DNA from 2 places in the Rhizobium sp. 62_C5_N11_2 genome. Region 1 is predicted to be linked to the other one. Evidence: predicted binding sites of a transcription regulator. Region 1 holds the regulator's gene; the other holds the start of a gene.
The links. Region 1 encodes LexA, which represses DNA repair genes until DNA is damaged. Its sites were predicted from a motif close to TGTTCNNNNTGTGTTCNG; they were not measured.

Region 1 (16,220 bases):
CCGACGCCGACACCGGCAAAGCCGTGCTCGGTAATCGGCGTATCGACGACGCGGCGGGGGCCGAATTCCTGCAGTAGCCCCTGCGTGACCTTGTAAGCGCCCTGGTATTCGGCGACTTCCTCGCCCATGACGAAGACGTTTTCGTCGGCGCGCATTTCTTCGGCCATGGCGTCGCGGAGCGCTTCGCGCACGGTCGTCGACACCATTTCAGTGCCGGCCGGGATTTCGGGGTCGTTCGGAACGACAGCCTTCGGCTCGGCCGGAAGCGGCGCGGAGGCGGAACCGGTGTTGGTCGGCTTCTCTTCCTGGGCAACCGCGGGCGCTGCCGCGGCAGCGGGCTTGGCGGCGGAAATGTCCGAAGCGGATTCGCCGTCCTGCAGCAAAACGGCGATCTTGGTATTGACCTTGACGCCTTCAGTGCCGGCATCGACGAGCAACTTGCCGATGATCCCTTCATCGACAGCTTCGACTTCCATCGTCGCCTTGTCGGTTTCGATTTCGGCAATCACGTCGCCGGAGGTGACCTTGTCACCTTCCTGCTTCAGCCATTTGGACAGTGTGCCTTCTTCCATGGTCGGAGAGAGGGCGGGCATGAGGATATCGATAGGCATGGGTTCCCTCCCCGATTAGAGCAGAATGTCGGTATAGAGCTCGGATGCATCCGGCTCCGGATCGGCCTGGGCGAAATCGGCACTGTCGGCGACGATATCGCGGACATCCTTGTCGATCGCCTTCAGATCGTCTTCGGAAGCCCAGCCCTTTTCGACGAGGCGAGCCTTGACCTGTTCGATCGGGTCATGCTCGGAGCGCATCTTCTGCACTTCGTCCTTGGAGCGATATTTCGCCGGGTCGGACATGGAGTGACCGCGATAACGATAGGTCAGCATTTCGAGAATGATCGGGCCCTTGCCGGAACGGCAGTGTTCGAGCGCCTCGTCGGCCGCAGCCTTGACGGCGCGGACGTCCATGCCGTCGACCTGAATGCCGGGGATGCCGAAGCCGGATCCACGAAGCGAGTAGTTCGACTGCGCAGTGGCGCGCGCGGTCGACGTCCCCATGGCGTAACGGTTGTTCTCAACGATATAGACGATCGGCAGCTTCCAGAGAGCAGCCATGTTGAAGCTCTCGTAGACCTGGCCCTGGTTGGCGGCGCCGTCGCCGAAATAGGCGATGGAGACATTGTCGTTGCCGCGGTAGCGGTTTGCGAAGGCAAGACCCGTTCCGAGCGAGACCTGGGCACCGACGATGCCATGACCGCCGTAGAAATGCTTCTCTTTCGAGAACATGTGCATCGAGCCGCCCTTGCCGTGGGAATAGCCGCTGCGACGCCCGGTCAGTTCCGCCATGACGCCGCGTGCTTCCATGCCGGTTGCCAGCATATGGCCGTGATCGCGATAGGCGGTGATGACCTGGTCGCCTTCCTTCTGCGCCATCTGCATGCCGACGACGACAGCTTCCTGACCGATGTAGAGGTGACAAAAGCCGCCGATGAAGCCCATGCCGTAAAGCTGGCCGGCCTTCTCCTCGAAGCGGCGGATCAACAGCATCTCGCGATAGGCCTTGAGCTCTTCATTGCGATCGAAGTCGGCTACAGGGCCTCCATTCGATGCTTTGGCTGCCGGTTTTGCTGCAGTTTTGCGGCTGGAAACGGTCGCGGTCTTTCGCGGCGCCATTCAACCCTCCCTATGGGTTTGTCGTTTCTTGGTGGGGCGTACCATAGGGAAGAAATATGACCACAGCAATGCCATAATTGCATGGCTCGTATTCGCTGCTAAATTATTGGAAAAACTATGAAAATTCCAATTAACCTGTTTTCGGTTAATTGGAATAATGGTTGAATATGACGATCTCGTCCGCGCGCGACATGTTGAGCTGATAACGCGCTTTTTCGTCCAACATATCCTTGTCGAGCGAGCCGTCACTGAGGAGCGCGACCTGATTTTCCAGATGTTCGCGCTTCGCCTTCAAGACTGCAAGCTCTTTTTCACGCGCGACACGCTGATGCTCGAACGTCTCCGTTGCGCGCAGGCCGTAATCGCCATGGATGCAATGATAACCGAAATAGGAGAGGAAGGCGACCGTCATGGCCGGAATGACGAAGCGACCGATCTTTCTCTTCTTATGATGCTTTGTCCACATACACGCATGCTCTTGAACGCATTACCAATTCGTTCAATCTAACGCGCAGAGATTAACCGTTCGTTGACTCTAAAAACCGGGCAATAAAAAACCCGCGCCGGGAAGGCGCGGGTTAAACCATTGAACATCAGATCCGATCAGCCGCGAATGATCGAGCGGCCGGCATACTGGGCCTGCGGGCCGAGGCCCTCTTCGATGCGGATCAGCTGGTTGTACTTGGCAAGACGGTCGGAACGCGACAGCGAGCCGGTCTTGATCTGACCGCAGTTGGTGGCGACGGCGAGATCGGCGATGGTCGAATCTTCGGTCTCGCCGGAGCGGTGCGACATGACGGCGGTATAGGCCGCCTTGTGCGCCGTGTTGACGGCATCGAGCGTTTCCGTCAGCGAGCCGATCTGGTTGACCTTGACGAGGATCGAGTTGGCGACGCCCATGCGGATGCCGTCGCGAAGACGGGCGGAGTTGGTAACGAAGAGATCGTCGCCGACGAGCTGGGTCTTCTTGCCGGTCAGGTCGGTCAACGTCTTCCAGCCGTCCCAATCGTCTTCGGCCATGCCGTCCTCGATCGAGATGATCGGATACTTGGCGGCGAGCTCAGCCAGATATTCGGCCATGGCGCCCGATTCCAGCGTGCGGCCTTCCCCTTCGAGAACGTATTTGCCGTCCTTGAAGAATTCGGTCGAGGCGCAGTCGAGGCCGAGGTAGATGTCCTCGCCTGGCTTGTAGCCGGCTTTCTCGACCGACTTCATGATGAAGTCGAGAGCTTCCGAAGCACTCTTCAGACCCGGTGCGAAACCGCCTTCGTCGCCGACATTGGTGTTATGGCCCTGCGCGGCAAGTTCCTTGCGCAGCGTATGGAAGACTTCCGAACCCATGCGCACGGCTTCGGCGATCGAATCGGCGCCGACTGGCAGGATCATGAATTCCTGGAAATCGATCGGATTGTCGGCGTGGGCGCCGCCGTTGATGATGTTCATCATCGGCACCGGCAGCAGGCTGGCGGAAGCGCCGCCGACATAACGGTAGAGCGGCAGGCCGGACGCCTGGGCAGCAGCCTTGGCGACGGCGAGCGACACGCCGAGGATGGCGTTGGCGCCGAGGCGCGACTTGTTCGGCGTGCCGTCCAGCTCGATCATGATGTTGTCGATCTGGATCTGGTTTTCGGCGTCGATGCCGCCGATCGCGTCGAAGATCTCGGTGTTGGCGGCTTCCACCGCCTTTTCGACACCCTTGCCCAGGTAGCGCTTGCCGCCGTCGCGCAGTTCGACCGCCTCATGCGCGCCCGTCGAGGCGCCCGAGGGAACGGCCGCGCGGCCCATGCTGCCATCTTCGAGATAGACATCGACTTCGACGGTGGGGTTGCCACGGCTATCGAGAATCTCGCGGGCGATGATATCGGTGATTGCAGTCATGGGTTCTTCCTGCTCGGTGGGTGGTGATAAGTCGGTTCGAAACCTGTCTTAGTCGAAGGCGTGCAAATTACAATGCTGCAATTTCCAGCCTTCGAACCAGTGTTTGGATCTCGCCTAAAGCGCGTCGCGATCTTTCAGATTCGCTTGCCACGCTTTAGGTCTTTGGCTTTCCGCATGTCGTTGTCGCAAAACCGCTGCACACTTTTTCGCGACATGCCTATAGCACGATCATGTCAGGCTGTTGAACGTCAAGCCTTGGCGACCGCATCGAAGGCAAGCAGCTTTTCAAGCAGCCGCGGCATGTCCTCGAGATAGACCATGTTCGGGCCGTCCGAAGGTGCATTGTCGGGGTCCTGGTGGGTTTCGACGAAGACACCGGCAACACCGGCAGCCACTGCTGCGCGCGCCAGTGTTTCCACGAATTCCCGCTGACCGCCGGAGGAATCGCCCTGCCCGCCCGGCTGCGCAACGGAATGGGTGGCATCGAAGATAACGGGCGCGCCCATCGCCGCCATGATCGGCAGCGAGCGCATGTCGGAAACCAGCGTATTATAGCCGAAGGAGGCGCCGCGCTCGCACAGCAGCACGTTCGGATTGCCGCTGGCGTTGAGCTTCTTCAGGACGTTCTTCATGTCCCAGGGGGCGAGGAACTGGCCCTTCTTGACATTGACGACGCGGCCGGTCTTGGCGGCGGCGATGAGAAGGTCGGTCTGGCGGCAAAGGAAGGCCGGGATCTGCAGGACGTCGACGATCTTTGCCACCTCCGCGCATTGCTCGGCGGTATGAACGTCGGTCAGGACAGGAAAGCCGAACTCCTTCTTGAGGTCGGCAAAGACCTCCATGCCCTTTTCGATCCCGATACCGCGCTCAGCCGAGAGCGAGGTGCGGTTCGCCTTGTCGAAGGAGCTCTTGTAGACGAGGCCGATGCCGAGCTTTGCGCAAAGCTCTTTCAGCGTACCGGCAACCATGAAGGCGTGGTCGCGGCTCTCCATCTGGCAGGGACCGGCAATTAGCGACAGGCGGCCGGTATTGGAAAAGGTCACCTGGCCTTGGCCTTCGCCGATCTTGACTTCGGAATTCGTCTCAGTGCTCATCGTGTCTCCTCGAAGGCGAAGAGCGTGCCCTGCCCGGGCGCGGGCTTCACCAGAATGCGATTGTTCTTGCGCGTGTATGTCACCCCGTTAGCAGCCAAATGCGCTTCTGTCACGGCAAGATCGGCGACAATGAAGAGGATTGCCCGGCCACGGAGGCCGCGATCGGCGGATGAGCCGGCGATCTCGAAATAGGCTTCTAGCCCTTCCGGCGTCATCAGGCTGATTTTCGCGTTCGAAGCAGCAACATTGACGCCAAAACCGGTTTTCTCGACTGCCGCCTGCGCCACGGCAAGGCCGACGAAGGCTCCGAAAGCGGCGGCATCAGGCGCGCAGAGCGCGATCTCGGCAATGCCGGTGACGCCATTGGCATGCGTCTCCAGCGCGCCGCGGTCGGCCGGCAGCGGATTGACGCGTTCGACGCTGAAAAGGAAGAGATCGGGCGCTCGCAGGTCGCCGGCAAAAGCCAGCTTGAAGCCGGCGACGCTCTCAGAACCGTCCGGCATCGTCATCGGCCGGGTGAACTGCAGCATCTCGCCGGCGCTCGATCCGTTGCCGACGAAGTTCTGATGATCGATGCCGGCATCCTTACTACCGAAAGCAAGCCCCGAAAGCCCCTCCTCGCCGCAGCGGAAGCGGAAGGCCCGGTTGCGGGCGGTGAAAACATTGCCTTGCCGCGCTGAGGCCTCGCTCTCCTCGACACTCGCAATCCCGAGCGGCTCCAGATAAGTCTTGTCGGCAAAAAAGACGCAGGCGTTTTCCGTTCCGAAGGGATGGCGTGCATCGGCGGCAACGGTGAAGCCGAGCTTGCCAAGCCTCTCGCGCGCCAGATCGATATTGACGACGGGCAGCACCACATGATCCAGCGGGTGCGGCTTGGCGGAACGCTCGTTCATGATATCCCTCCTGGAAGCGGCAAGAGATGTGCGATGGCGCGCCCCTCAATGCAAGACATGTGTCCCAATCCGGCGAATGAAAATAAAAATCTCAACGAGTTGGCGCCAAGTTTTACGGAAATTTAGCTACTTGCGGAACACATATGGAACATATAGTGTCTGTTCTGGATTTGTTTCAATCACGAGGTCACAACGTCGATGCTCACGCGCAAACAACAGGAGCTTCTCCTTTTCATTCATGAGCGCATGAAGGAATCCGGCGTTCCGCCATCTTTCGACGAAATGAAGGATGCCCTGGACCTCGCTTCCAAGTCCGGGATTCACCGGCTGATTACGGCGCTCGAGGAACGTGGCTTCATTCGCCGCCTACCGAACCGCGCCCGTGCGCTCGAGGTTATCAAGCTTCCGGAGGCCTACAGCCCCAGCATTCAGCCCCGGCGGGGCTTTTCGCCCAGCGTCATCGAGGGCAGCCTTGGCAAGCCGCAGCCGGTCGCCACTCCTGCTCCGGCAAAACCCGTCGCCGACAACGGCAACTCGGTATCCGTGCCGGTCATGGGCCGTATCGCCGCCGGTGTTCCGATCTCGGCGATCCAGAACAACACCCACGAAATCGTCGTTCCGGCGGACATGCTCGGTTCCGGTGAACATTATGCGCTCGAGGTCAAGGGCGATTCGATGATCGACGCCGGCATCTTCGACGGCGACACCGTGATTATTCGCAACGGCAGCACCGCAAGTCCTGGCGACATCGTCGTTGCTCTCGTCGATGACGAAGAAGCGACACTCAAACGCTTCCGCCGCAAAGGCGCCTCGATCGCGCTGGAGGCGGCCAACCCGGCTTACGAGACCCGGATTTTCGGGCCGGACCGCGTCAAGGTTCAGGGCAAGCTCGTCGGCCTCATTCGCCGCTATCACTGACATCAGGCAGTCCGGATTCGGCAAAACTGTTGCTGCGCCAGTCATAGGCGCGATGCCGCATCCATGGCCGCGACAATGCATCGAATGCGGTTGCGACCTCCAGGCCGGCGTCGGCGAAGCGCAACTCGACGGAACCGGTCCTGCGCAGCGTTTCGCCGGTGAAGAGCGTCGCCCCTGAGCGGCAGCTGTTGAAGCGCAGGCGGACCGACGTCACGACGATATCGGCCGCGTCGCATGCCGGACCGAGATAGGCGGCATTGTCGATGACAGCAACCACGTGACCATTGCCAAGCCTTGATATGCACCAGGCCTTCTTGACGCAGGAAAAGCGGTTTGCTTCACCACCAGCTGCAGCCGCCCGCATCGCCGACCTTGCTTCGTTCTGCTGATCGCGGGAAAGCCTGACGCGGCGGTCTTCTCCCTCCGGCGGGATAGCAGGACCATCCAGCATCTTCGGCGGGTGATGCGTCGGCAGGACCAGCGCTCTCTGCCACTGGTCGAAGATGAAATCCGGCGGTCTTTCACGGTTGGAAGCCATGGCCCCCGCCTCGACGATTGCGACGAGACCACCATCCTCCGAAATCGCCAGATCCGGCGGCCGGGGAACCGGCAGAAGCAAGAGGACGAGCGTCGACACCGCGATGATCGATGTGCCGATATGGTGCAGCCGGGTGCGGAGCAGCGTCAGCAGCAGAAAGCCTGCGACGGCTATCGCGAAATACCAAGCGGGCAAGCGGCCGATGCCGATGTCGCCACCCCAGCCGGACACCGTCTTTGCGATCGCGATCACCAGATCGAGGCCGAATCCGACGACCTTCCAAGGCAAAACGTCCAGACCGAAAGGCATGAGCAGCATCGCCAGCAACCCGGCCGGCATGATGATGAAGGAGATGATCGGCATCGTCGCGAGGTTTGCCGGCAGGCCATAGGCAGTCAGGCGATGAAAATGCTCGATCGAAAACAGCGCGGTGGAAAAGCCGCCGATCAGCGAGGTCAGGAAGACGCCGCCGAAGAAACCCGCAACCGTAACGACGGGCCGAAAAACCGGCAGCTTCAGGAAAGCGTTTTCGCGGACGCGCCGGTCCTTCCACAGCTGGTAGCCAGATACCAACGCCAATGTCGCGGCAAAGGACATCTGGAAGCTCGGACCCAAGACCTCGGACGGTGAAATGGCGAGAATGACGAGCGCCGAGAGAGCGACATTGCGCAGGCTGATCGACGGCCGGTCGAAGAAGACGGCAATCAACATGATCGCCATCATGATGAAGGCGCGTTCGGCCGAGACGGCAAAGCCGGAGATCAGGAAATAGGCCGTGACGGCGATGAGCGCGCCGGCAGCAGCGATCTTCTTGGTCGGATAGGCTTGGGCGACACCGGGAAAGAGGCTGAGCAGCATGCGGAAACCGACGAAGAAGATGCCGGCTGACAGCGCCATGTTGAGGCCGGAGATAGCGATGATATGAGCCAGACCGGACTGGCGCAGCGCCTCCGTCGTCTCATTCGAGATGGCGCGCCGCTCGTCCGTCACCAGAGCAGCGGCAAAAGCGCCGGTGTCGCCGGGCAGGATCGACCTTATGCGGTCGCCGATACCGCTGCGCAGCCGATAGAGACCTTCGAGCAGCGCTTCCGTCGTCGATCTGGCCGCTTGCGGACCTGCCTGCAAATCGACCTTTGTCGGCGCACCGTAGAAGAAGCCGTTGGCGCCGATGCCATCGAAATAGGCACCGAAGGAGAAGTCGTTGAGCTCCGGAAGCGCTGGACCTGCTGGCGGCGTCAGCCGTGCCCTGCCGGTTATGATATCACCGATCTCGAAAGGCGCGTCCGCGCCGCGGGCGATCGCGGTTATGCGCCCCGGCGGCCGCTTCACCTCCGGCGCCTCAGTGCCGGTGACGGCAAGAATATAGCGCCACCGCCCGCGACCATCGCCTTCGCGCCGCTCGACACGGCCGGTCACCGTCGTCGTCACTGATGAATCGAGGATCACGGTCGAAGCCCGTCGGCTCTCGAGCTGCGCCGAGACCACGCCGCAGGCGACAAGTGCAAGCGCCAGCAGCGTTGCCCGCAATGCCGCCCGGCTGCGGCTGGCGATGAGAACCGCGACGGTCAGCACCAACAGGCAGAGCAGCGATGCAACGAGCGGGAAGTCCGATGCCGCTAGAAACCAGAAGGCTGAGCCGGCGCCGAGGAAGACCGGTGAGAACAGCAGCAGGCGGCCATGGTCCGCCTCTTCGCCCAGCATGCGCATGCCACCACGCAGCGATTGCGAGGCTGCTGCCGGCAGCCGGTGGCGCCACGGTGTCGCCGACTGCGTCCTTGCAGGCCGCGTCACCACGACAGGCGGAGAAAAACCGGCGGAGTCGGCAAGGCCGGCGCCTGCTTCCGGCCGCAATTCGACTGTCGTCAACTCCTGCATGTGCTGCCCAAGGTCACTCGCCCAGACAGCCAGAATGCAACCGCCAATCAAATCCGGCAAGAATAATCGATTGAAAAGTGAGGGAAAATTGAAAGAGCCAAAAGAGCAGTCGAATCATCGGCTTCCGATATGCATGCGGCTCATCGCTGCAGTGCCTAAAAGGTGATACTGCAATGCACAAAATGCCATCACGGTAACTTGGCATTAGCCTCGCGATCATATAGCTATCGGTGAGGACGCTTAACCCCTATGGCGCTTTTATGGCGCCACCGCCATTTCGGAGGATCAGCATGACGGATCAAAGCGCTACAATAAAAATCGGTGACAAATCAGTCGACCTTGCCGTTAAAAGCGGCACGATCGGACCGAGCGTCATCGATATCGGTGCCCTCTACAAGAACACGGCTTCCTTCACCTACGATCCGGGTTTCACGTCGACTGCATCCTGTGAATCGAAAATCACCTACATCGACGGCGACGAAGGTGTCCTGCTGCATCGCGGCTATCCGATCGAGCAGCTCGCCGAACATGGCGACTTCCTCGAGGTCTGCTACCTCTTGCTTTACGGCGAACTGCCGACCACCGTGCAGAAGAAGGATTTCGATTATCGCGTCACGCACCACACCATGGTGCACGAGCAGATGAGCCGCTTCTTCACCGGCTTCCGCCGCGATGCGCATCCGATGGCGGTCATGTGCGGCTGCGTCGGCGCGCTGTCGGCCTTCTACCACGACTCCACCGACATCACCGATCCGCACCAGCGCATGGTCGCCAGCCTGCGCATGATCGCCAAGATGCCGACGCTTGCCGCCATGGCCTACAAGTACCATATCGGCCAGCCCTTCGTTTACCCGAAGAACGACCTCGACTATGCCTCGAACTTCCTGCGAATGTGTTTTGCCGTGCCTTGCGAGGAATATGTGGTCAATCCGGTGCTTGCCCGCGCCATGGACCGCATCTTCATCCTGCATGCCGATCATGAGCAGAACGCCTCGACCTCGACCGTCCGTCTCGCCGGTTCGTCGGGCGCCAACCCGTTCGCCTGCATCGCTGCCGGCATCGCCTGCCTCTGGGGCCCCGCGCATGGCGGCGCCAACGAAGCAGCGCTCAACATGCTGAACGAGATAGGCTCGGTCGACCACATTCCGGAATATATCGCCCGCGCCAAGGACAAGAACGATCCGTTCCGCCTGATGGGCTTCGGTCACCGCGTCTACAAGAACTATGATCCGCGCGCCAAGATCATGCAGAAGACGACGCATGAAGTGCTTGGCGAACTCGGCATCAAGGATGATCCGTTGCTCGAAGTGGCGATGGAGCTGGAGCGCATCGCGCTCACCGACGAATATTTCATCGAAAAGAAGCTCTATCCGAACATCGACTTCTATTCCGGCATCACGCTGAAGGCGCTGGGCTTCCCCACGACCATGTTCACAGTGCTCTTCGCGCTTGCCCGCACCGTCGGCTGGATCGCGCAGTGGAACGAGATGATCGAGGATCCGGAACAGCGCATCGGCCGTCCGCGCCAGCTCTATGTCGGCGAACCGAAGCGCGATTACATCCCGGTTTCGAAGCGCTGATCGCTTTAAAAGAACCCAAAAGAAAACCCGGTCAGAAATGACCGGGTTTTTTCTTTTCCAGCACGTCGAGAAGGATCTCGGCGGCGTGCTCGCCGGGCGGCTTTTCGGTCTGCATGCGTTGCCAGACGAGATCGTAACCCTCGTTCATCGCCTTCAATTGGAGCGTATCGGCCGACAGCCGCTCCATCCAGCGCGCCAGGCTTGCGCCGCGGACCACCTCGTTCAGATATTCCGGCACGACGGCATAATCGGCGATGATATTGGGCAATGCGCCCGTCCATACCTTGATGCGCTTGGTCAGCAGGCTGATGATCCAATCCGTCTTATAGACGGACACCGTCGGCACGCCGGCAAGGCCGAGTTCGAGGATGACCGTACCGGAAGCCGCCATCGCGGCATCCGCTTCGGCAAAGGCCTTCCACTTCTGCATGGATCCGACCACGACCTCCGGCGGCGTGGCCCAGCCGGCGACGAGACCCTTCACCAGCGCTTCATTGTGCGGCACGGTGGGCAGCAGGAAACGCATCGGGCCGTTGCGGGCGACGAGTTCCCTGGCCGCGTCCTCGAAAAACGGCAGCAGCCTGCTGATTTCGGAGGATCTTGACCCAGGAAGCATCAGGATCGTCTTACCCGCTTCGCCGACGGGTGCGCGCCCGGCGCGCAACCGCCGCGCTTCGAGCAGCGCCGGATCGGCGGTCAGGCGATGGCCGACATAGGTGGTCTCAGGCCCGCCGAGCGTGCGCATCACTGCCGGCTCGAAGGGCAGGACGGCGAGCACATGATCGACGTAGCCGAGCATGCGCGTGGCGCGATATTCCTTCCAGGCCCAAACGCTCGGACAGACGTAATTGACAACAGGCAGATCGGGCAGCGCGGTGCGGACACGCTTGGCGACGCGATGGGTGAAATCCGGGCTGTCGATAATGAGAAGAATATCAGGCTTTGCGGCAATGATGGCAGCCGTCGTCTGGCGGATCAGGGTATAGAGCTTCGGCAGCCGACTCAGCACCTGGGTGATGCCCATGATCGACAGCTCGGAGAAATCGAACAGGGACCGCAAGCCTTCCGCCTGCAGCCCCTCGCCGCCGACGCCGACGAGTTCCACCGGTCCTCTATGAATCCGCTTCAGGGCGGCAATGAGATCTGCTCCAAGCAGATCCCCCGACACCTCGCCGGCAATGACGGCGATCTTCAGCGGCGCCCCGTTCATTCGAGCCCCCATGACGGCAGGCCGCGATCGATGCCGCAGACGAAAAGCCCGGCCTCATCAGCGGCTTTGATGACGGCGGCGCGATCGAGCACCAGCGAGCGGCCGGCCTCGACGGCGACGCCGGCAAGGCCGGCTTTCCTCGCGTTCAAGACCGTGGAAACGCCGATCGCCGGCAGGTCGGCACGGATATCCTGTTGCGGCTTGCAGAGCTTGACAAGCGCGCCGCGGCGGCGCGGCGAGATGCGCCCGGCGGCTCTGAGACCCGCGACACGCTCCAGCATCTCGTCCGTGCCCTCAAGACCCTCCAGCGCGACGATACGCCCGCCGATGGCGACGGCGCCCTGGCCGACATCGAGCCGGCCGAGCATTTCGGCGGCTTCCGCCGCGCGGTTGATATCGCGCCGGTCTTCTTCGCCCGGTATCGCCGTGCCGAGCGGGCCGACGGCGGCAAGAAGGTCCGGGGCGATCTCATGGGCACCGACGACACGCCGGCCGTTTCCCTCGATCAGCCGGATCACCATCTGCAGCACCGTATCGTCGCCGCCGGACAGCAAGGTGCGGATCGCGGCCGGCATCTTCATCAGAGTGCGCAGCGTCGGGCGCACCTCGCGCCATTCCGGCCGGCGCCGCACGCTGCCGGACATGACGACACGGCCGATGCCGTAGCGGTTCAAGAGGCCCTCGAGAGCTGCAAAATCGCCGATGCCGATGACGGCATGGTCATACCCTTCCCAGCGCCGGTCGCTTTCGTCCTTCAGCGCGACGATGACGGGATTTTCGCCCGCCGCTCGCGCGGCTTCGGCGACATAGGAAGGCAGAAGGCCGCCGCCGGCGATGATCGCCAGCCGGCCCGCAGCGGTGTCGCCGGATAAAGTCACGGACTAGCCCTTCTGTCCCCGGGTCGGCGAGGACAAGGCGCGGTCGCTGTCAGCGGCGATGAAATCGAGGATGTGGACCACCTGCTCGCAATCGGCATATTCTTCGCGGATGGCGGCGGCGTTTTCGCGGACCGAGCCCGTTCCTTCGAAGATCGACTTGTAGGCGCGGCGCACTCTATGAATGACGGCGCGGTCGACACCGGCGCGCGTCATGCCGACGACGTTGAGGCCGCTCAGCAGCCCGGGATTGCCGTTCAGCATGCCGTAGGGAATGACGTCGTAGCTCACTGCCGAGAGCCCGCCGACGAAGGCCTGACGGCCGACGCGGGTGAACTGGTGAACGGCCGAGCCACCACCCAGGATGACACGATCCTCGATGACGACATGACCGGCGAGCATGACGTTGTTCGACATGATCACGTGATTGCCGACCCGGCAGTCATGCGCGACATGGGAATTGGCAAGGAAGAGATTGTTGTCGCCGACGATCGTCTGGCCGCCGAAATCGGCCGTGCCGGTGTTCATCGTCACGCCTTCGCGGATCGTGCAGTGGGCGCCGACGGTCAGCGTCGTCTCCTCGCCGCCGTGATGCACGCTCTGCGGATCGCCGCCGACGACCGCCATCGGGAAGATGCGCGTGCCCTTGCCGATCACGGTGCGGCCGGTAACGACCGCATGCGACAAAAGCTCGACATTCGCATGCAGGACGACGTGCGACCCAACATGGCAGAAGGGACCGATCTTGACGCCCTCACCGATAACAGCACCGTCTTCGACGGCGGCCATCGGATGAATGCGGGCGCTTTCGGCGATAGTGCTCATGCCTGATCCTTACGAACGATCATCGCGCCGATATCGGCTTCGGCGACGAGCGCGCCGTCGACCTTGGCATCGCAATGGAATTTCCAGATATTGCCGCGCTGCTTGTGCTTCTTGACATGGAATTCAACACGATCGCCGGGTACGACGGGCTTGCGGAAGCGCGCATTCTCGATGGTCATGAAATAGACGAGGTTGCCGGGCTGTCCATCCTTCTTGGCACAGATCGCACCCGCGGTCTGGGCCATGCCCTCGATCAAGAGAACGCCGGGCATGATCGGAGATTCCGGAAAGTGGCCAGTGAAATGCGGTTCGTTCACGGTGACGTTCTTGATGCCAATCGCTGTGTTGTCGCCGTCGATCTCGATGATCTTGTCGACCATGAGAAACGGGTAGCGATGCGGCAGCAGTTTCATGATCTCGATGATGTCAGCCGAAGAAAGCGTTGTCGTGGCTTCCTCAGTCATTTTGCTCGCCTCCAGGTTTCTTCCCGCGCACTCTCGTCTTGGACATCATTTGCGCGACATCTCTCAGATAGTCATTTAGCGGACGCGCAGGTGTGCCACCATATTGTCCGCCGGCGGCAAGATCGGTCATGATACCGCTTTGGGCGGCGATCTGCACGCCGTCGCCGATCGTCACGTGCCCCTTGATGCCGACCTGGCCGCCGATCTGCACGCCATTGCCGATCTTCGCGCTACCGGCGATGCCGACCTGCGCAACGACGGCGCAATGGCGGCCGATCTGAACGTTGTGGCCAATCTGGACCTGGTTGTCGATCTTGGTGCCCTCGCCGATCACCGTATCGTCCATGGCGCCGCGGTCGATCGTGGTGTTTGCGCCGATCTCGACATTGTCCTGAATGATCACCCGGCCGATCTGGACGATCTTGATCATGCCGCGAGGACCCGGCGCGTAGCCGAAACCATCCTGGCCGATGCGGACGCCGTTGTGGATGATGACGCCATTGCCGAGCAGTGCACAGAGAATGCTCGCACCGGCCGCAATCGAACAATCCCGGCCGATCTTGACGCCCGGACCGATGATGCTCTGCGCGCCAATGCGCGTCCCCTCGCCGATCTCGGCATGCGCACCGATGACGGCCATCGGCTCGACGATCACACCTTTTTCGAGTTTGGCGCTCGGATCGATCACCGCGCTTGGCGCGATCTCGCCTTCACCTGGCGAAAAGGTGACCGGGCGCAAGGCTGCGGGATAAAGCAGGCCGCCCGCCATCGCGAAGGCCGCATGCGGATTGGACGACAGAATGACCGGGATATGCTGAGGTACGAGATCAGCAAGCGCCTTGTCGCAGATCACCACCGAGGCTTCGCATGTCGCCAGCTCATCGCGGCTGCGGCGCGACAGGATATAACAGACATCGCCTGCCCGTGCCCGGCTGATGGGGGCAACGGACCTGACAATAACACCGGCATGGTCGGAATTGACAAGTTCCGCCCCAAGAAACTCTGCCAGCTCAGCGAGCTTCAGACCTTCATGGGGCAGAAAGAAAACGTTTTGCTCCATCGGCAATGCTCCAGAACGGAATTGAGTCTTACAGTTCCGGACTGCCGATATCAGAATTGGTTGTTGATGCCAAACTTGAAGTTCTGCGTCTTGTCGAAGTCTTCCTTGAGGACCGGGATCGCGTAATCCAGACGCAACGCACCGAAGGGAGACTGCCAGACGACACCGACACCGACGGAAGCGCGCAGGGAGGCGTCTTCGCCTTCGATGCCGTCGCCCCTCAGGTCAACGTCGTTGCCGAACAACGTGCCGGCGTCGGCGAAGACCGCGCCGCGCAGGTTGAAGTCACGCGGGAAGCCGGGCATCGGGAAGGTCGCTTCGGCCGATGCTGTGAAATAAGTGGTACCGCCCAGCGGATCGTCGTTGGTACCGGAAACGCGCGGGCCGATACCCTTGTTTTCGAAGCCACGAATGTCACCGTTGGTCAGCGTGAACTGGTCGAAGACGTTCAGATGGTCGCCAAAGCCGATGACATAACCCGCCGAAGCCGAGACCGAACCGATGATATCGGCATCGTCGGCGAGCAGACGGTAGTAACGAGCCTTGCCGTAGATCTTGTAGAACTGCGAGTCACCGCCGAGACCGGCAATTTCCTGCGTCGCCGTCGCATAGATGCCTTCGCGTGGCAGGACCGTGTCGTCAAGCGTGTTGTAGGTCAGCGTCTGCGAGACGGAAGAACGTGTCCACGGGCTGTCCTCTACCAGGTGCTGATACGGAGCAGACAGATCGGAAAGATCGCTGTTATCAGCGTCATACTTCATCTGCTTGTAGTTATAACGGAAGGTCGTCGCCAGATCCTCGGTAATCGGCGCGGTGACGCGCAGGACGACACTGGTTTCCTCGTAATCGTAGTTGTCATTGCTCGACGTTTCGCTGCGGTTGACGTCGAATCCTGCCGCCAAACGGTAGCCAAGGAAATAAGGCTCGGTGAAGCTGACGCCGTAGGCGCGCGAGCCTTCCTGACCGCCGCCGGCCGAGATGCGGATATACTGGCCGCGGCCGAGGAAGTTCTTTTCCTCGATCGAGGCTTCGAGCAGCAGGCCGTCGCCGCCGGCGGCATAACCCGCACCGACACCGAACGAACCGGTCGACTGATCCTGCACATCGACAACCACCACGACCCGGTCCGGGGAGCTGCCCGGCTGGGTGGAGATGTTGACTGAGGAGAAATAGCCGAGCGCTTCGAGGCGACGCTTGGCCTTGGTGATCATCTGCTGATTGAAGGCGTCGCCTTCGCTCATGTCGAATTCACGGCGGATGACGTAGTCGCGCGTGCGGCTGTTGCCGCGAATCTCGATGCGCTCGACATAGGCGCGCTCGCCCTGGTCGACCAGATA
Region 2 (16,220 bases), 1.8 Mb from region 1:
ACGTGGACCATTAGGCCGCCGCGGGCGGAAGACCAGGAAATGCTCGCGGAGATTTATCTTTCCGTGCGCCGCGAAACATTCGTCTGGGTCGATCCCGGCAAGTTCCATCGCGAGGATTTCGCCGCCCATACCAATGGCGAGACGGTCTTCGTTTGCGAGCATGCGGATGGCAGCGTAGCCGGCTTCCTGTCGCTCTGGCCGGAGGACGATTTCATCCACATGCTCTACTTAAGACCGGAATTCCAGGGTCGGGGCGCCGGCACGGCGCTGTTGCACGCCCTGCCGCAATGGCCGCAACACCGGTACCGGCTGAAATGCCTGGTCAAGAACCGGCGGGCAAAGGCGTTCTACCTTTCCCATGGTTTCCATGTGACCGGCAACGGCGCGTCGCCGGAGGGCGACTATGAGGAGCTGAGCTTTTTTCCGGTTTGACTGCCGCCGCCGGCCGCCGAAACCGAGCCAAACGAATATTGACCGGTTTTATCGCGCCGGCAGCTGCCCGGCGATCTCCTCGGCGCGGTTCTTGTGGCGGTCGGCCTCGCTTTGCCAGCGGATGGCTTCCTTGGCCTCGGTGCGGGCGCGCTTGCGGTGTTTGCCCTGGCTGAACCAGGTGGCGGCCGCGCCGATCAGCATGCCTGTAATCAGCGCGATGAACAGGAAGACGAAGAAGGGCGCGGAAACCGCGAGCACCTGATCATCAGGCCGGAACGGATTGAAGGCGAGCGTGACGCTCTGCCGGTTGGCGACGCAGAAGACGATGAGGATGACGCCGAGCGGCAGCAGAATCAATAGGTTGACGATCTTCTTGGCCATTTGAGGTCTCCACGCGGCAGATTGCGCCGGTCTTTTTGAGGGGCGCGTTTCATGCTTACAGCACGACGCGTCTTTGTAAGACGCGCAAAGCACGATGCGTTACCAGAATAGGAAAACGGCCCTCGAGTTCAAGTGCGGTTTCGCCGCAGGCGGTTCGCGCCGCTCAATCCTCTTCGTCGGCCTGGCCGGGATTGAGCCGCTCGCGCAGCTCCTTGCCGGTCTTGAAGAAGGGCACCCACTTCTCCTCGACGAAGACGGTGTCGCCGGTCCGCGGGTTGCGGCCGGAGCGCGAAGGGCGGTTCTTGACCGAAAAGGCGCCAAAGCCGCGCAATTCGACTCGGTTGCCCGCAGCCAGTGCATCCGTGATCTCGTCGAGAACCGCGTTGACGATATTCTCGACGTCGCGATGATAGAGATGCGGGTTGCGTGCGGCAACAATCTGCACCAATTCGGACTTGATCACATTCGCCCCCTTAAATTATTGATTTCTTATCAATCGTGGCCAACCTGCCAAACTGAAAGCAGCCCGTCAAGAAGCAACTTTGGGGGCAGGATTCCATTGATATCCTGGGTTTTCATGAGATCATCATAACCGAAGATCGTAATCAACCGCGAAACAGCCCCAGCGAGCAGAAAGGGCGTATTGCTCTTCTTGTCCCAGTCGACCATCGGCAGATCGCCGTCGACGCCGCGTGATTTGAGATAGGCACGGATCTCAGCCTCGCCGCCGATGGCATCGACGAGTTTCACCTTCAGCGCCTGGCGGCCGGTATAGATCGTGCCGTCGGCCAGTTTCAGCACCTCGTCGCGCGGCAGCTTGCGCCGGTCGGCGACCAAGTCGACGAACCAGTTATAGCTGTCGACCACCATGTTGCGGATCATCGCTTTGGCTTCCTCGCTCGCCTCGTGGAAGGGCGAGGGCTCGGCCTTCAGCGGCGAAGACTTGATCTCCTGCAGCGAGACGCCGATCTTGTCGAGCAGCGGCTGGATCTGCGGATACTGGAAGATGACGCCGATCGAGCCGGTAATCGAGCTGTCGCCGGCAATGATGGTATCGCCGGCGGTGGCGATCATGTAGCCGGCAGAGGCGGCAAGTGTGCGCACGTCGGAGACGACAGGCTTCTTGGCTGATATCGCGCGGATCGCCTTGAAGATTTTTTCGCCGCCATAGGTCGTGCCGCCGGGCGAGGAGATCGAAATCACTGCTGCCTTCACCTGGTCGCTGGTCTCGACCTTCTTCAGCCGCTCCAGAAGCTCGTCGTCGTCGACGATCAGCCCCGATATCGTCACATGGGCGATGTGCGGGCGCTCCGTCCCGGTATCGCCGAGGGCGAAGCGGTAGAAGGCGAAACCAAGTGCCACGATGAGGGCCACCGCGATGAGGCGCCAGAAGCCGAGCTTGCGGCGCAGCCGACGGCGATCCGCGATGATCGAACTGTCCATAAAAACCTCCAGCGCTGGCACCGGCTTCGGCATGGCGCCGATCGACCCGGTGAAATAGGGTGGCAGCGGCCCGTACGAATGCCACTTTTCAATGTTTTTCCGTTTTGTTGCTTGTTGCAGAAAAAATTCCATATTGGCAAGCCAATGTAATAATGCGAAACGAACTGTGATTGGCGGCCGGCTTTGTTATGAAGGCGCGGCGATCACCGCACATGGACGAGGCCTATGCTCGATACCCTGAAGAACAACGGACATGCCGCCTATTCAGGGTCGGGCAAGAATGCCTATGGCGATGCGTTGTTCCATTCCGCCCGCGTGCGGCGGCTGAAAATATTGCTGCCGGTGGCGGCCCTGGTCATCGCAGCGAGCCTCACCGCGGTGGCGTTGGTCCGCATCTATCTGCCCGAGAACATCAAGTTGGAAGGCGCCAAGATCGAGAACGGCAAGGTCGTGATGGAAAAGCCGGCGATCGCTGGCCGCAATTCCGACGGCATCAACTATTCGATGCTGGCCGAAAGGGCGCTGCAGGACATCCGCAATCCCAATCTCATCACGCTCGAAACCATCAAGGCCGCCGTGCCGATGAATGACGGCCTGATCGCCCGCGTCGTCGCCTCGACCGCAGACTACAACCGCACTACCGACAATCTGCATATGACGGCCCCCTTCACTTTGGTGCTGAGCAGCGGCCTCAATGCGAATTTCCAGTCCGCCCAGCTCGACATCAAGGGCGGAAACATGCGGAGCGACGATCCCGTCACCATCACCAAGGACAATGCCTCCATTGTTGCGCAGTCGATGGAGATAACCGATAAGGGGCGGGTGATCACATTCGAGGGGAATGTTCGCATGAATGTCGATCCATCCACCATCCATAAACAGGGCACTTAACCAGCCGGGTCATCCATGACAAAAGATTGTCGCATTTCCACTTGCAAGACAGGCATGGCATTCGTTGCCGGCGCATTTGCCCTCATTCTGACGGCCTCGGGCGCGGGTGCGCAGTCGACCACGATGTCGGGCATGAAGCTTTCCAACGACCAGCCGATCCAGATCGAAAGCGACAAGCTTGAGATCCATGACCAGGAACACACCGCGCTTTTCACCGGCAAGGTCAAGGTCGTTCAAGGCACGACGACGATGCAGTCCGGCAAGATGACCGTCTATTACAAGGACAAGGCGGCAAAGCCGGCTGCCGACGGGGCGCAACCCGCTGCCCAGCCGGAGCAGTCGGCCTCGCTTGCATCGGGAAGTGCAGATATCGACAAGATCCTGGTGACGGACAAGGTCCTCTTGACCTCGGGCACGCAGACGGCGACCGCCGATGACGGCAATTTCGACATGGCCTCGCAGACATTCATCCTCACGGCAGATGAGGGGAACAAGGTTATCCTGTCGGACGGGCCGAACGTCTTTACCGGCTGCAAACTGACGGTTCACATGCAGACTGGCCAGGCGGAGCTTGAAAGCTGCGGCGGGCGTGTCCAAATTCAGCTCGATCCGAAATCGAAGCCGAATACACCGCAGCAGAAGCAGAACTGAGAAGCCGGCCTCCCACGTGAAATTATCATCGCTATCCACCATGTTCGGCAAGCCCGGGCCACAAGCTGCGGGTGCCGCCGACAAGAGCCGTTATCAGGGAACGTTGATCGCACGCGGTCTGACGAAGACCTATGCGACGCGGCGCGTCGTCAACGGCGTCTCGCTGGTGGTGCGCCGCGGCGAGGCTGTCGGCCTGCTCGGCCCGAACGGCGCCGGCAAGACCACCTGTTTTTATATGATCACCGGCCTTGTGCCGGTGGACGAAGGCACGATCGAGATCGACGGCAACGACGTCACGACCATGCCGATGTACCGCCGCTCACGTCTCGGCGTCGGTTACCTGCCGCAGGAAGCCTCGATCTTCCGTGGGCTGACGGTGGAAGAGAATATCCGCGCCGTCCTCGAAGTGCATGTGAAGGACAAGGCTGAGCGCGAGCAGAAGCTGAACGAGCTGCTGGAGGAGTTCCATATCCAGAAGCTGCGCAAGAATGCCGCCGTCGCCCTTTCCGGCGGTGAGCGCCGCCGCCTCGAAATCGCGCGTGCGCTTGCGACCGACCCGACCTTCATGCTGCTCGACGAACCCTTCGCCGGCGTCGACCCGATCTCGGTCGCTGACATCCAGAATCTCGTTCACCACCTGACGGCGCGCGGCATCGGCGTTCTCATCACCGACCACAATGTACGCGAGACGCTGGGTCTGATCGACCGCGCCTACATCATCCATGCCGGTGAGGTGCTGACCCATGGCCGGGCGAACGACATCGTCAACAATCCGGAAGTGCGCCGGCTCTACCTCGGCGACAATTTCAGCCTCTGATACCGGGCGGCCCGCAGAAATTCACCTTGTCGGCATAGTTCCGCTTGACCAAATACAATAAAAAAGCAATTTTTGGGCCAACTTGGATTTCCGTGGCCTGAAGCCTTGATCGGACGCGGTTTCCCGGAGGAATCGAGGGGAGTTTCGCGTCCGTCATGGCACTGTCCGCCAATCTTTTCCTGCGCCAGACCCAGTCCCTGGTGATGACACCGCAACTGATGCAATCCATCCAGTTGCTGCAGATGACTCATTTCGAACTCAACCAGTTCATCGCCATGGAAGTGGAGAAGAACCCGCTGCTCGAATTTCCGTCGAATGACGGCGAGGCGGTCGGAGAACGTGGCGAAAGCGAAGATGAGCAGTATGCTCATCAGCCGGAGGATGCCGGGTCGGACGATGGCTATGACAACCGCGCCGAGGCGCTCTCCAGCGACTGGTATGACAATGGCGGCAGTGCCAGCACGAGCCGGCTGAACGACGAACTCGACGCCAATTATACCAATGTCTTTCCTGATGACGGCGCCCCACAGCGCCTCGATGCGCCCGAGCTCGTCAGCCAGTGGAAATCGATGCCGGGCAGCGGCGAGGGCGCCGACTACGATCTCGACGATTTCGTCGCCGGCCAGGTATCGCTGCGCGATCACCTCGCCCAGCAGATCCCCTTCGTCCTGCCTGACATGGCCGACCGGCTGATCGCGCAGAATTTCGTCGACCAGCTCGACGACTGCGGTTATCTGCAGGCCGATATCGTCGAGGCGGGCGAGAGGCTGGGCACGAGCCTCGCACAGGCCGAGCGCGTGCTCGCCACCCTCCAGAGCCTCGATCCGCCGGGTGTTTTCGCCCGCAGCCTTGCCGAATGCCTGGCGATCCAGCTCCGGCAGAAGGACCGATACGACCCCGCCATGCAGGTTCTGGTCGAAAACCTCGAACTGCTCGCCCGGCGCGATTTCGCCACGTTGAAGCGGCTCTGCGGCGTCGACGAGGAAGATCTTCTCGACATGCTCGGCGAGATCCGCCAGCTCAATCCGAAGCCCGGCAGCGGTTTCGAGGCAGGTGTTTCCGAAGCGATCATGCCGGATGTGGTCGTCAGAGCCTCCTCGGACGGCGGCTGGCTGGTCGAGCTCAATCCGGATACACTGCCGCGCGTGCTGGTCAACCAGTCCTATTTTTCCCGGGTGACAAAGAACGGCGAGGATCACGCCTTCCTCTCCGATTGCCTGCAGACCGCCAACTGGCTGACGCGCAGCCTTGATCAGCGGGCAAAAACCATCATGAAGGTGGCAAGCGAAATCGTCCGCCAGCAGGACGCCTTCCTGCTGCACGGCGTCGATTATCTGCGCCCGCTGAACCTGAAGACGGTCGCCGAGGCGATCAAGATGCATGAATCCACAGTCAGCCGCGTCACCTCGAACAAATATATGCTGACGCCGCGCGGCCTCTTTGAACTCAAATATTTCTTCACCGTCTCGATCAGCGCCGTCGCTGGTGGCGACAGCCATTCGGCTGAGGCCGTGCGTCACAAGATCCGTGCGCTGATCCTGCAGGAAAGCCCGGAAGCGGTGCTTTCCGATGACGATATTGTCGACATGCTGAAGAAGGGCGGCGTCGATCTCGCCCGCCGCACGGTTGCGAAATACCGGGAGGCGATGAACATCGCGTCTTCGGTCCAGCGCCGCCGCGAGAAGCGGGCGCTCGCCAAGGTCGCCGGCTTCTGACGCTGTCATGCTTCGACCTGGATCGAAGCATTCTGCCCGCAAATCCCGTTATTCCTCTCCAGCGCCCTGCGTCTTTTCAGACGCGCAACGGCGCTGCAACCCTTTGAATTTTCTTGAACGAAGATCGAAATGCCGACGATGACGCCGCGAAATCCGAACCTCGCCAGGGAGCTTTTCCTGCTGCTGGTGCTGGCGACCCTTTGGGGTTCCTCCTATAGCTTCATCAAGATCGGCGTCGAGACGATCCCACCTATAACGTTGATCGCCGCCCGCACGCTGATTGCTGGGGGCATTCTGCTGGCCGTGCTGCGCCACCGGCGTGTCCGCCTGCCGCGCGATCGTGCGACCTGGCGGCGGTTTTTCGTTCAGGCCTGTCTGAACAGCGTCGTTCCCTTCACGCTGATCGCCTGGGCGGAACAGTCCGTCGATGCCGGATTGGCGGTGATCCTGAATTCGGCAACGCCGATCTTCACCTTCCTGCTGACCGTGCTGATGACCCGCCATGAGCAGGTGACGCTGCGACGGCTTTTCGGCGTTATGGCCGGGCTTGCCGGCATCTGCCTCGTCATCGGCGTCGAAGCGCTCGGCGGTCTCGGCGAAAGCCTGATGGCGCAACTCGCCATCATCCTGGCGACCATCTGCTATGCAGGTGCCGCGATTTTCAGCAAGAACTTCAAGGGGCTCGATCCCGCAGTGCCGGCGGCCGGCTCGCTGATCTCAGGCGCGGTCATTCTCTTGCCCATGAGCCTCGTCGTCGATCGACCCTGGGAGCTCGATCCCTCGGCAGCATCGATGCTGGCGCTGCTTGCCCTCTCCGCTTTTTCGACGGCGCTCGCCTTTGCGATCTATTTCCGTCTCATCCAGACGCTGGGCTCGGTCGGAACCACCTCGCAAGCCTATCTCAGAGTGCCGATCGGTGTTGCGATCGGCATCGTCTTTCTCGGCGAGAGGCTGAGCTCGACGGCCTGGATCGGACTCGTCTGCGTCATAGCAGGCGTCGCTGCCATGACGATCCGCGCAAAGGTGAATACAACTCAAGAGCGAAACGCGTAAAGTGGTTGGGGTGGTGATTGGCGGCATGCGTTGCCCAGCAAGGTACCAGACACACGTTGTCCGAGTGCCGCTGATGGTGATTCGCCGCCCTATTGACTTTTCGGTAACCTGTGGCTAGAAGCGCGCCGCAATCGGTGCCGTGAACGGCATCTGGAGTTATCCCCATCATCCCCAGGGCACCAAGGACCCGCAGGCCTAAGCCGATCTTGCTTGAGATTGCGCGAAGTGCTTGGATGAACCTGATGCTTGGCGTAAACTGATACCCGCAAACGACCATAAGAAGGGAAACTCCATGAGTGTGCGTGTATCCGGGAAACATATGGAAATTGGTGAATCCTTCCGTCAAAAGATCGAGGACCAAATTGGTATGGCCATCACGAAATACTTCGACGGGGGATATTCCGGCCAGGTGACCGTGGAAAAGGCGAGTTCTCGTTACTCGGCGGATTGCAAGCTGCATCTGGACAGCGGGGTGGTGTTGCATGCGGCCGGCGAGGCGACCGACCCGCAGTTGGCTTTCGACGCCGCCTCCCAGCGGATCGAAAAACGGCTGCGGCGTTACAAGCGCAAGCTGAAGGACCATCACGCCGGAAACCATCTGAATGGTTTTGCAGAGGTCTCCTACACGGTTATGGATTCCGTTCCTGATCACGATGATGAAATCGCCGACGATTTCGCTCCCGCGATCGTCGCTGAAAGCACGAAGCAGTTGAAGACCATGTCGGTCGCCACCGCCGTGATGGCGCTCGACATGACCGACGAGCCGCTTCTCCTGTTCCGCAGCCCCGGCAAGGAACATCTGAACATCGTTTACCGTCGGCACGACGGAAATATTGGCTGGATCGATTCAGCCAGTATCAAAGGCTGAGATCAGGGTGGTGAGCGGCGGTATTGCCGCCGCTCCTTGCATTATCTGATCCCGGCGACAGAAGGAAAAAGAAATGGCATTGGCAGATTTGCTCCATCAGGATGCGATCATTCCCGCCCTCAGAGTAAATTCCAAGAAACAGCTGCTTCAGGAGTTGGCCGCAAGAGCCGCCAGGATCACCGGGCTCTCCGAACGGGAGATCTTCGACGTCATCCTGCAGCGCGAGCGCCTTGGCTCGACCGGCGTCGGCAACGGCATCGCCATTCCCCACGGCAAGCTGGTCAACATCCATTCGATCGTCGGCATCTTCGCCCGGCTGGAGCAGCCGGTCGATTTCGAGGCGCTGGACGACCAGCCGGTCGATCTCGTCTTCCTGCTGCTTGCGCCGGAAGGGGCGGGCGCCGATCATCTCAAGGCTCTGTCGCGGATCGCCCGCGTGCTGCGCGATCACGATCTGGTCGCCAAGCTGCGCGCCACCGATTCCTCCCAGGCGATCTATGCCTTCCTCAACGAAGAGCAGACGTCGAACGCTGCCTGACGCACGTCGCGCGATAACGCATCGATTCTCGAATGCAAAAAGGCGCCTGATCTCTCAGGCGCCTTTCGCATTATGATGCGCTGAACGATCAGAACTCTTCCCAGCTGTCCTGCGCCACGGCCGCGGATCCAGGCGACGGGGCAAGGGAGCGACGGACCGCCGGGGCGCTCACGCGAAGCGAAGGGGCCGTAGCTGCCGGCGCGCGCATCTTTTGCGCGACGGAGGCAAGGGCTGCGGCGTTCCTCGAACCCGAGACATTGAAGCGGGTGGCGAGCGCCTTCAGCGTCTGCGCCTCGTCGTTGAGTGCGACGCTCGCCGCGGTCGCTTCCTCCACCATGGCCGCATTCTGCTGCGTCACCTGGTCCATCTGGTTCATGGCCTGGTTGATTTCCTTCAGGCCGACAGCCTGTTCGCTGGCCGATGCCGAGATCTGCCGGATGAGGTCGTTGATGCCCATCACCTGTTCGGCGATCTTGTGCAGCGTGCCGCCGGCGCGCCCGACGAGATCGACGCCTTCCTTGACCTGGACGGCCGAGGTGTTGATCAGCGTCTTGATTTCCTTGGCGGCATTGGCCGAACGCTGTGCGAGTTCGCGCACCTCCTGGGCGACGACGGCAAAACCCTTGCCGGCTTCCCCGGCACGCGCCGCCTCGACACCGGCATTCAGGGCCAGCAGGTTGGTCTGGAAGGCGATCTCGTCGATGACGCCGATGATCCGCGAAACCTCCGTCGAAGATTGTTCGATCCCTTGCATCGAGGCAATCGCCTTCTGCACCACTTCGCCGGACTTTTCGGCATCCTGGCAGGCGAGGTTGACGTTCTCGGCTGCCGTGCGCGCATTCTCGGCGCTGGAATCGACCTGCGCGGTGAGCTCGTTGAGCGCGGCCGCCGTCTCTTCCAGGCTCGCCGCCTGCTGCTCGGTGCGCTTGGCGAGGTCGGAAGCGCTGTTGCTGATTTCACCGGTGCCGGAGCCGATATTGGCGACGCTGAGGTTCATCGTGTTGATGGTCTCTTCCAGGCTCGCGAGCGCTGCGTTGAAATCCTGTTTCAGCTTGCCGTATTCACCGGGGAATTCGTCGGTGATGCGGTGACCGAGATTGCCCTGCGACAGCGCGGAAAGGCCGGCGCCGACGATCGAGACGATATGGCGCTGCAGCGACACCGATTCCTGGCGTTCCGATTCCGAGCGGCTACGCTCGGTCTCGGCCGCCTGCCGTTCTCTGACGGCTTCGTCTTCGAGGCGGCGGCTGTCGGCGAGCGTGAAGCGGAAGCCTTCGAGCGCCTTGGCGACCGAACCGACTTCGTCGCTGCGATCTTGTGCAGCGACCGGTTCGCCATATTGGCCGTCGCTCAGCGCCTTGACGCTGGCGACGAGCCCGCCGAGCGGCCGCTGCACGAAAGAGCGGACGGCGAAATAGAGCGCCAGCATGACGGCACCAAGCACGATCAGCCCGTTGATGATCATCATGTAGGTCTGGTCTCGCACCGGCGCGTTAATCGCCGTGTGCGGCACGTCGACGAGCACGACCCAGGTGGCGTTGACGCCGGGAACCGCGAATGGATAGACAACGCGATCGAAGGGATCGAGGCCATCATAGGTGAGGTTCCTGACGAGACCGGGCTGCTTGCTGGACAGCGCCGTCTTGACGATGTCGGCGCCCTCGCCGTCAAATTCCTTGGTCATCAGGTCGGGGATCGGCGCGACGATCCAGTTGCCGGCCTGCGACAGCAGCGTGACGCGGCCCGAACCGAAAGGATGCAGCGCCTGCAGCTTGTCGGTCAGCGACTTCAGCGAAATGTCGACGCCGCCGACGCCGATCATCTTACCATCAGACATGACCGGATAGGCAATCGAGGTCAGCAGCGTCGGCACATCTGTTCCCTCGGCCATATAGGGCGTGGTGATCGCGCCCTTGCCGCTGTCGGCGGCAAGCTTCCACCATGCGGCGGTATAATCATTGTCGAAGGTCGAATATTGAATGCCGCCGTCCTTGGTCTTCGACCAGTAGGGCGTGAAGGCGCCGTTCTTGTTGGTGCCTTCGTCATTATTGTTGGCGATCTCGGTGGTTTTGCCGTCAAGCGCGCCGAGCTGCTCGCAGAACCAGCTGCCGAAGGCGAAGGCGTTCTGCTCGAGATTGGCCTTCAACACATTGATCATGCCCTTGCGATCGAGCGATTTGCCTTCATGGCCGCGGCCGATGACGCCCGACATGGTGCGTGCGGCGCTGGCGAGTTCGCCGACATTGGCGGCGATTTCATTGGCGATCGACTTTGCCTCGAGGTTGGCCTGATCCATCGTCAGCGTCTGGACGCGATCCCGGGTCTGGCCGATGAGGAAAAAGTTCGAAACGATGAGAACAAGCGCGATGGCGATGCCGGTGATGACGATGAGTTTCGCGGCAAGCGATTTCATGCGAAAAATGAACATGGGGTCCTCGGGCAAGGATGCGCCGAACGGGCATTCTCCGGCACAGGAGCAAAGGCTCGCCCCATCATGGGGCAGCCGCCTACAGCGCCGCGCGTCTTTTCGAGAGCCGCAAAGGACGCTGTAGCACTTTGAATGGCTGCATAATTTTTTCCTTAAATCGTTTCCGATTTAAGGAATTATGCAGTGGACGTCCGGAATCCGAAAGGCGGGAGGCGCCGGCGACCACGAGGAACATCGCTGGAAATCTCTTAAATTTAAATGAAACCCTATCGATCAGGGCCATGAAAATCGCCGGAACGCCCTGAATTACAGGGAGTTTTGCCGGCGGCTTCGCAAAGAGACGCGGACTATATCCTGTCTGCGACTTCCTCGCTCAAAGGGATCGACGGTTGCGCCCCGGCCTTGAGGCAGGCGAGCGAACCGGCAACCGCCGCACGGCGCAGCGCCGAGACAAAATCGAGGCCGTCGTCGAGGCTCGCGGCGAAATAACCGCAGAAAGTGTCTCCGGCGCCGACCGTATCGACAGGTTCGATCTTGAGACCTTGCGCCCTTGAAATCGCCCCGTCGCGAATGGCGATGACCCCATCGCCGCCGAGCGTTACGATCAGCGTCTGGCCCGTCTCCGCGTGCAGGCGCACAAGGGCTGCCTCACGCGCTGCGGCGTCCATGCCTTCCTGTCCGGCAAGCCGCTCGAATTCGGTCTCGTTGGCAATGACGATATCGGCGAGCCGGCCGAGACGCGGGGCATCGGGGATCAGCGGCGCGAGGTTGAGGATGCTGGTGACGCCCTTGGCGCGGGCGGCCGACAGCGCGCGCTCGACGGCAGCAGCCGGCACTTCGAGCTGCAGCATCAGGATATCGCCTTCGTTCATGCGGCCGATCGCCGTCTCGGCATCGGTGGGCGTGACCTGGCCATTGGCGCCGGGAACGACGGCAATCATGTTTTCGCCGTCGCCGCCGACAAGGATCAGCGCCGTGCCTGTGGGACCATCGACATGTTTGATCAGAGAAAGGTCGGTGCCTGCATCATCGAGCAGGGCCAGCGCCTCCGTGGCGAAAGCATCCTTGCCGACGGCGCCGGCCATATGCACGTAGCGGCCGGCGCGCCGGGCCGCCAGCGCCTGGTTGGCGCCCTTGCCGCCGGCGGCCGTGGCAAAGCCGTTGCCGGCCACCGTCTCGCCGGGCTTCGGCAGGCGCTCGGTCGTGGCGATGAGATCCATGTTGATGGACCCGAAAACTGTGATCATGAATGTGTCCCGTCTTCTGGAGCCTGCAAATGAAATCATGCTCCAACTGTTTCATGCGGGCGAGACACTGCCCGAAGCGGTCACTCCTCGTCAACCACCCGGAGCTTCAGAAGACCGGTGCGGCTTTCCACCGATTTGGCCGCGGCTTCGCTGTCGCGGGCGGGTTTTGCATCGCTGCCACCCGCCTCGAATTCCAGCGCTTCGATCTTGGCGCCGCGCCTGGTGAGCTTGTCGGCTGACGTGACCACCATGTCGATATCCTTCTGCGCCATGGCGAAATGGCCCTGCAGCTTGCGCACCCGCTCGTCGAGGCGGCTGAGATCGTCCATCAGGATCGCCACCTCGCCCTGGATCAGATGCGCCTGCGCCCGCATGCGCTGATCCTTGAGCACGGCCTGGATGACCTGGATCGACAGCATCAGCAGCGACGGCGAGACGATGACGATACGCGCGCGGTGCGCCTTCTGCACTACCGGTTCGAAGTGCTCGTGGATCTCGGCGAAGATCGATTCGGACGGCACGAAGAGAAAGGCCGTATCCTGGGTTTCGCCCTGGATCAGATATTTCTCGGAAATGTCCCTTATATGGACCTCCATGTCGCGGCGAAATTGCTGGCCGGCGATCTTGCCGGCCTCGGGGCTGCCGGCGTCGCGGATCGCGTTCCAGGCTTCGAGCGGAAATTTTGCGTCGATCACCAGCGGCGGCGCGCCGTTCGGCATGCGGATCGTGCAGTCCGGCCGCGAACCGTTGGACAGCGTCTGCTGGAAGGCGTAGGCGCCCATCGGCAGGCCGTCGGCGACGATCGTTTCCATCCTGGACTGGCCGAAGGCGCCGCGCGTCTGCTTGTTGGACAGAATGGCCTGCAGCCCGACGACATCTTTGGCGAGCGTCTGGATATTGTTCTGTGCGGCATCGATGACCGCCAGCCGCTCCTGCAGCCGCTGCAGGTTCTCATGCGTCGATTTGGTCTGCTCGGTGATTGTCGAGCTGACCCGCTGCGACATGCCGTCGAGGCGTTGGCTGATCGCCTGGTTGAGTTCGCTCTGCCGCGCGCCGAAGACCTCGGTCATGACAGCGATGCGGCCATGCATCTCCGCCTGGATCTTCAAAAGCTCTGCCATCCGCGCTTCGTTTTCCTCAGCCCGAAAGGTCGCTTCCTCCGCCTGCTCGCGGCGAAGGCTGGCACTGCGCAGGAGAAGCACGACCACCAGCAGGGCGAGGGCGGCGAGACCTCCGCCGATGAGCGCCAGCATGGCCGGGCTGATCGAGGCAAGGGAAAGGGCGAGCGATTCGGAATGGATGGTCATGCCGCGAGCATAACAGAAGAAATGGCAATACATAGATCAAAACGTGAACGGAATGGGCGGCCCCCAATATCCTCGCAAGCTATCGCTCTTCCTCGCTCGGAGAGAAGAAATCGCCGTCCGATTTAACGATTGCTCAACCATATTGGCCAAAACCTGCGCGCAGAAATTCCTTCCCGCGCGCGTCGCGCCAAGTACAGAGATCCCCATGACCGCCCAGCAGACCGACAACGCCCTCAGGCAGCGCCTCGATTTCATCGAACTGGATGAGGCAGCGCGCAAGTCGATGCGGGATCTGCGCCCGGTCATATCGGAGCTGATCGGCGGTGCCCTCGATAAATTCTACGCCAAGATCGCCAAGACCCCGGCTGTCGCAGGCTTCTTCGCCGATAAGAGCCATGTCGACCATGCCAAGAAGCGCCAGCAGGATCATTGGGCCAATCTCGCCGGCGGCGCGTTCGACGAGAGCTATGTCAACGGCGTGACCGCGGTCGGCCGGACGCACGCCCGCATCGGGCTGGAGCCGCGCTGGTATATTGGCGGTTATGCCATCGTCATGTCCGAGCTCGTCAAGGGCATCATGGAGAAGCAGTGGCCGTCGATCTTTGCGCGCCGAGAGGGCAAGGCATTGGCCGAGAAGCTGTCGGCCGTCATCAAGGCCGGTATGCTCGACATGGATTATTCCATCTCGGTCTATCTCGAGACGCTTGAAGCCAAGCGCCGCGCCTTGGAAGAAGAGCGTGCCCAGGCCGAATCCGATCAGGCGATCGCGTTGGAGCAGCTGCGCCGCGGTCTGGAAGCGCTGTCGAAGGGCGATCTCGAAGCCACCCTGCCGTCCGACCTGCCGGGCAATTTCCGGCAGATGGCCGAGGACTACAACCGCGCCGTCAGCGCCCTTCGCCAGTCCTTCGCCTCCGTGCGCGAGACTTCTGGCCATATCATGAGCGGCGCCGACGTCATTTCCAATGCAACCAACGATCTGGCGCTGCGCACTGCCCAGCAAGCGGCAGGCGTCGAGGAGAGTTCGGCCGCCCTGCAGCAGCTGTCCGTCAGCGTCGGCCAGACGGCGGCCAATGCCGAGAAGGCTTCGGACGCCGTGCGCGAGACGCAAGAGAAGGCGAAGAACTCCGGCGAACTCGTCACCAGCGCCGTCTCGGCGATGGCCGGCATCGAGAAATCCTCGACCGGGATCTCCAAGATCATCGGCGTCATCGATGAGATCGCGTTCCAGACCAATCTGCTGGCGCTGAACGCTGGCGTTGAGGCGGCGCGCGCCGGCGATGCCGGCAAGGGTTTTGCCGTCGTCGCCCAGGAAGTCCGCCAGCTCGCCCAGCGCACCGCGGAAGCGGCGAAGGAGATCAAGAACCTGATCTCGCAGAGCTCGACCCAGGTCAATCAGGGCGTCGGCATCGTCTCCAGCACCGGCGAAGCGCTGAACGACATGATCAGCCGCATCGACATCATCAACCGTTTCGTCGCCGATATCGCCGCCGCCGCCCGCGATCAGGCGACCGGCGTCAACGAGGTCAGCGTCGCCGTCCGCAACATGGGTGCGATCACCCAGCAGAATTCGGACATGGTCGAGCAGTCTTCGGCGGAAACCCGCCGCCTCAAGGACGAGGTGGAGACCCTGATCGAGCTGCTGCGGCGCTTCCGCGCCCGGCCGGAAGGCCATTCCGCCAGTGCTGCCCGCCGGGCGGCCTGAGGCGAATAGAGCCTTTCCTGGTCAGATTGCAGCATTCTGCCGGAGCAGGTTTTCGTCAGGGCAGAGGCGATTGGCGACGGGCATACCTCTTGGTACGTCCGAGCCGATCGCCTTTGATCCTGGCGGAAAGATGCCCGGCCCTTCGGGTTGGCTGAAACGGGCCGGCTGATCGACCGGCCGGCTTGGCCGTAGAGCTTGGCTACGACGCGCGCCGGCCGGTCGACCATCCGACTCCGTTTGAGCCAACAGAATGATTCAATCTGACCAGGAAAGGCTCTATGGCGAAATTCCAGGCGGGGATGCAAAAAAGCGTATTCCCCGCCTGCCGGATAATTCCATAGTCGGAAAAGATGGGTTATGGGAACGCCATGACCATCAAGCCACTCATCATTCTTCCTGATCCCGTTCTCCGCCAGCTGTCCAAGCCGATCGAGCGGGTGGACTCCGACCTGCAGCGTCTTGCCGACGATATGCTCGAAACCATGTACGACGCGCCGGGCATCGGCCTTGCCGCCATCCAGATCGGCGTGCCGCGCCGCATGCTCGTCATCGACATCTCGCGCGAGGGCGAGGAAAAGCAGCCGCAGGTGTTCATCAATCCGGAGATCGTCAAATCCTCCGACGAGCGCTCCGTCTATGAGGAAGGCTGTCTTTCGATTCCGGATTATTATGCCGAGGTCGAGCGCCCGGCTGTCGTTTCGGTCAAATATCTCGACCTGAACGGCAAGGAACAGACCGTGGAAGCCG

Region 2: a site for LexA is predicted at 13,804-13,821, ahead of AB8B31_RS00285 (DNA recombination protein RmuC). Genes of this name have one in related genera too.

Annotation. Positions count from the first base shown of each region.
Region 1 covers NZ_JBPWPW010000001.1:1,799,895-1,816,114, reverse strand. Annotated here, with positions in the region: gene AB8B31_RS09235 (pyruvate dehydrogenase complex E1 component subunit beta) at 1-611, opposite strand, end outside; gene pdhA (pyruvate dehydrogenase (acetyl-transferring) E1 component subunit alpha) at 627-1,673, opposite strand; gene AB8B31_RS09225 (FtsB family cell division protein) at 1,819-2,139, opposite strand; gene eno (phosphopyruvate hydratase) at 2,277-3,551, opposite strand; gene kdsA (3-deoxy-8-phosphooctulonate synthase) at 3,800-4,645, opposite strand; gene AB8B31_RS09210 (VOC family protein) at 4,642-5,538, opposite strand; gene lexA (transcriptional repressor LexA) at 5,737-6,456, shown strand; gene AB8B31_RS09200 (ComEC/Rec2 family competence protein) at 6,437-8,869, opposite strand; gene gltA (citrate synthase) at 9,160-10,449, shown strand; gene lpxB (lipid-A-disaccharide synthase) at 10,481-11,659, opposite strand; gene AB8B31_RS09185 (LpxI family protein) at 11,656-12,537, opposite strand; gene lpxA (acyl-ACP--UDP-N-acetylglucosamine O-acyltransferase) at 12,541-13,359, opposite strand; gene fabZ (3-hydroxyacyl-ACP dehydratase FabZ) at 13,356-13,823, opposite strand; gene lpxD (UDP-3-O-(3-hydroxymyristoyl)glucosamine N-acyltransferase) at 13,816-14,883, opposite strand; gene bamA (outer membrane protein assembly factor BamA) at 14,934-16,220, opposite strand, start outside.
Region 2 covers NZ_JBPWPW010000001.1:44,927-61,146, forward strand. Annotated here, with positions in the region: gene AB8B31_RS00220 (GNAT family N-acetyltransferase) at 1-432, shown strand, start outside; gene AB8B31_RS00225 (LapA family protein) at 481-813, opposite strand; gene AB8B31_RS00230 (integration host factor subunit beta) at 977-1,276, opposite strand; gene sppA (signal peptide peptidase SppA) at 1,306-2,256, opposite strand; gene lptC (LPS export ABC transporter periplasmic protein LptC) at 2,482-3,147, shown strand; gene AB8B31_RS00245 (LptA/OstA family protein) at 3,163-3,798, shown strand; gene lptB (LPS export ABC transporter ATP-binding protein) at 3,839-4,615, shown strand; gene rpoN (RNA polymerase factor sigma-54) at 4,771-6,330, shown strand; gene AB8B31_RS00260 (DMT family transporter) at 6,460-7,383, shown strand; gene hpf (ribosome hibernation-promoting factor, HPF/YfiA family) at 7,676-8,251, shown strand; gene ptsN (PTS IIA-like nitrogen regulatory protein PtsN) at 8,325-8,789, shown strand; gene AB8B31_RS00275 (methyl-accepting chemotaxis protein) at 8,878-11,217, opposite strand; gene AB8B31_RS00280 (ribokinase) at 11,565-12,464, opposite strand; gene AB8B31_RS00285 (DNA recombination protein RmuC) at 12,545-13,771, opposite strand; gene AB8B31_RS00290 (globin-coupled sensor protein) at 13,977-15,473, shown strand; gene def (peptide deformylase) at 15,842-16,220, shown strand, end outside.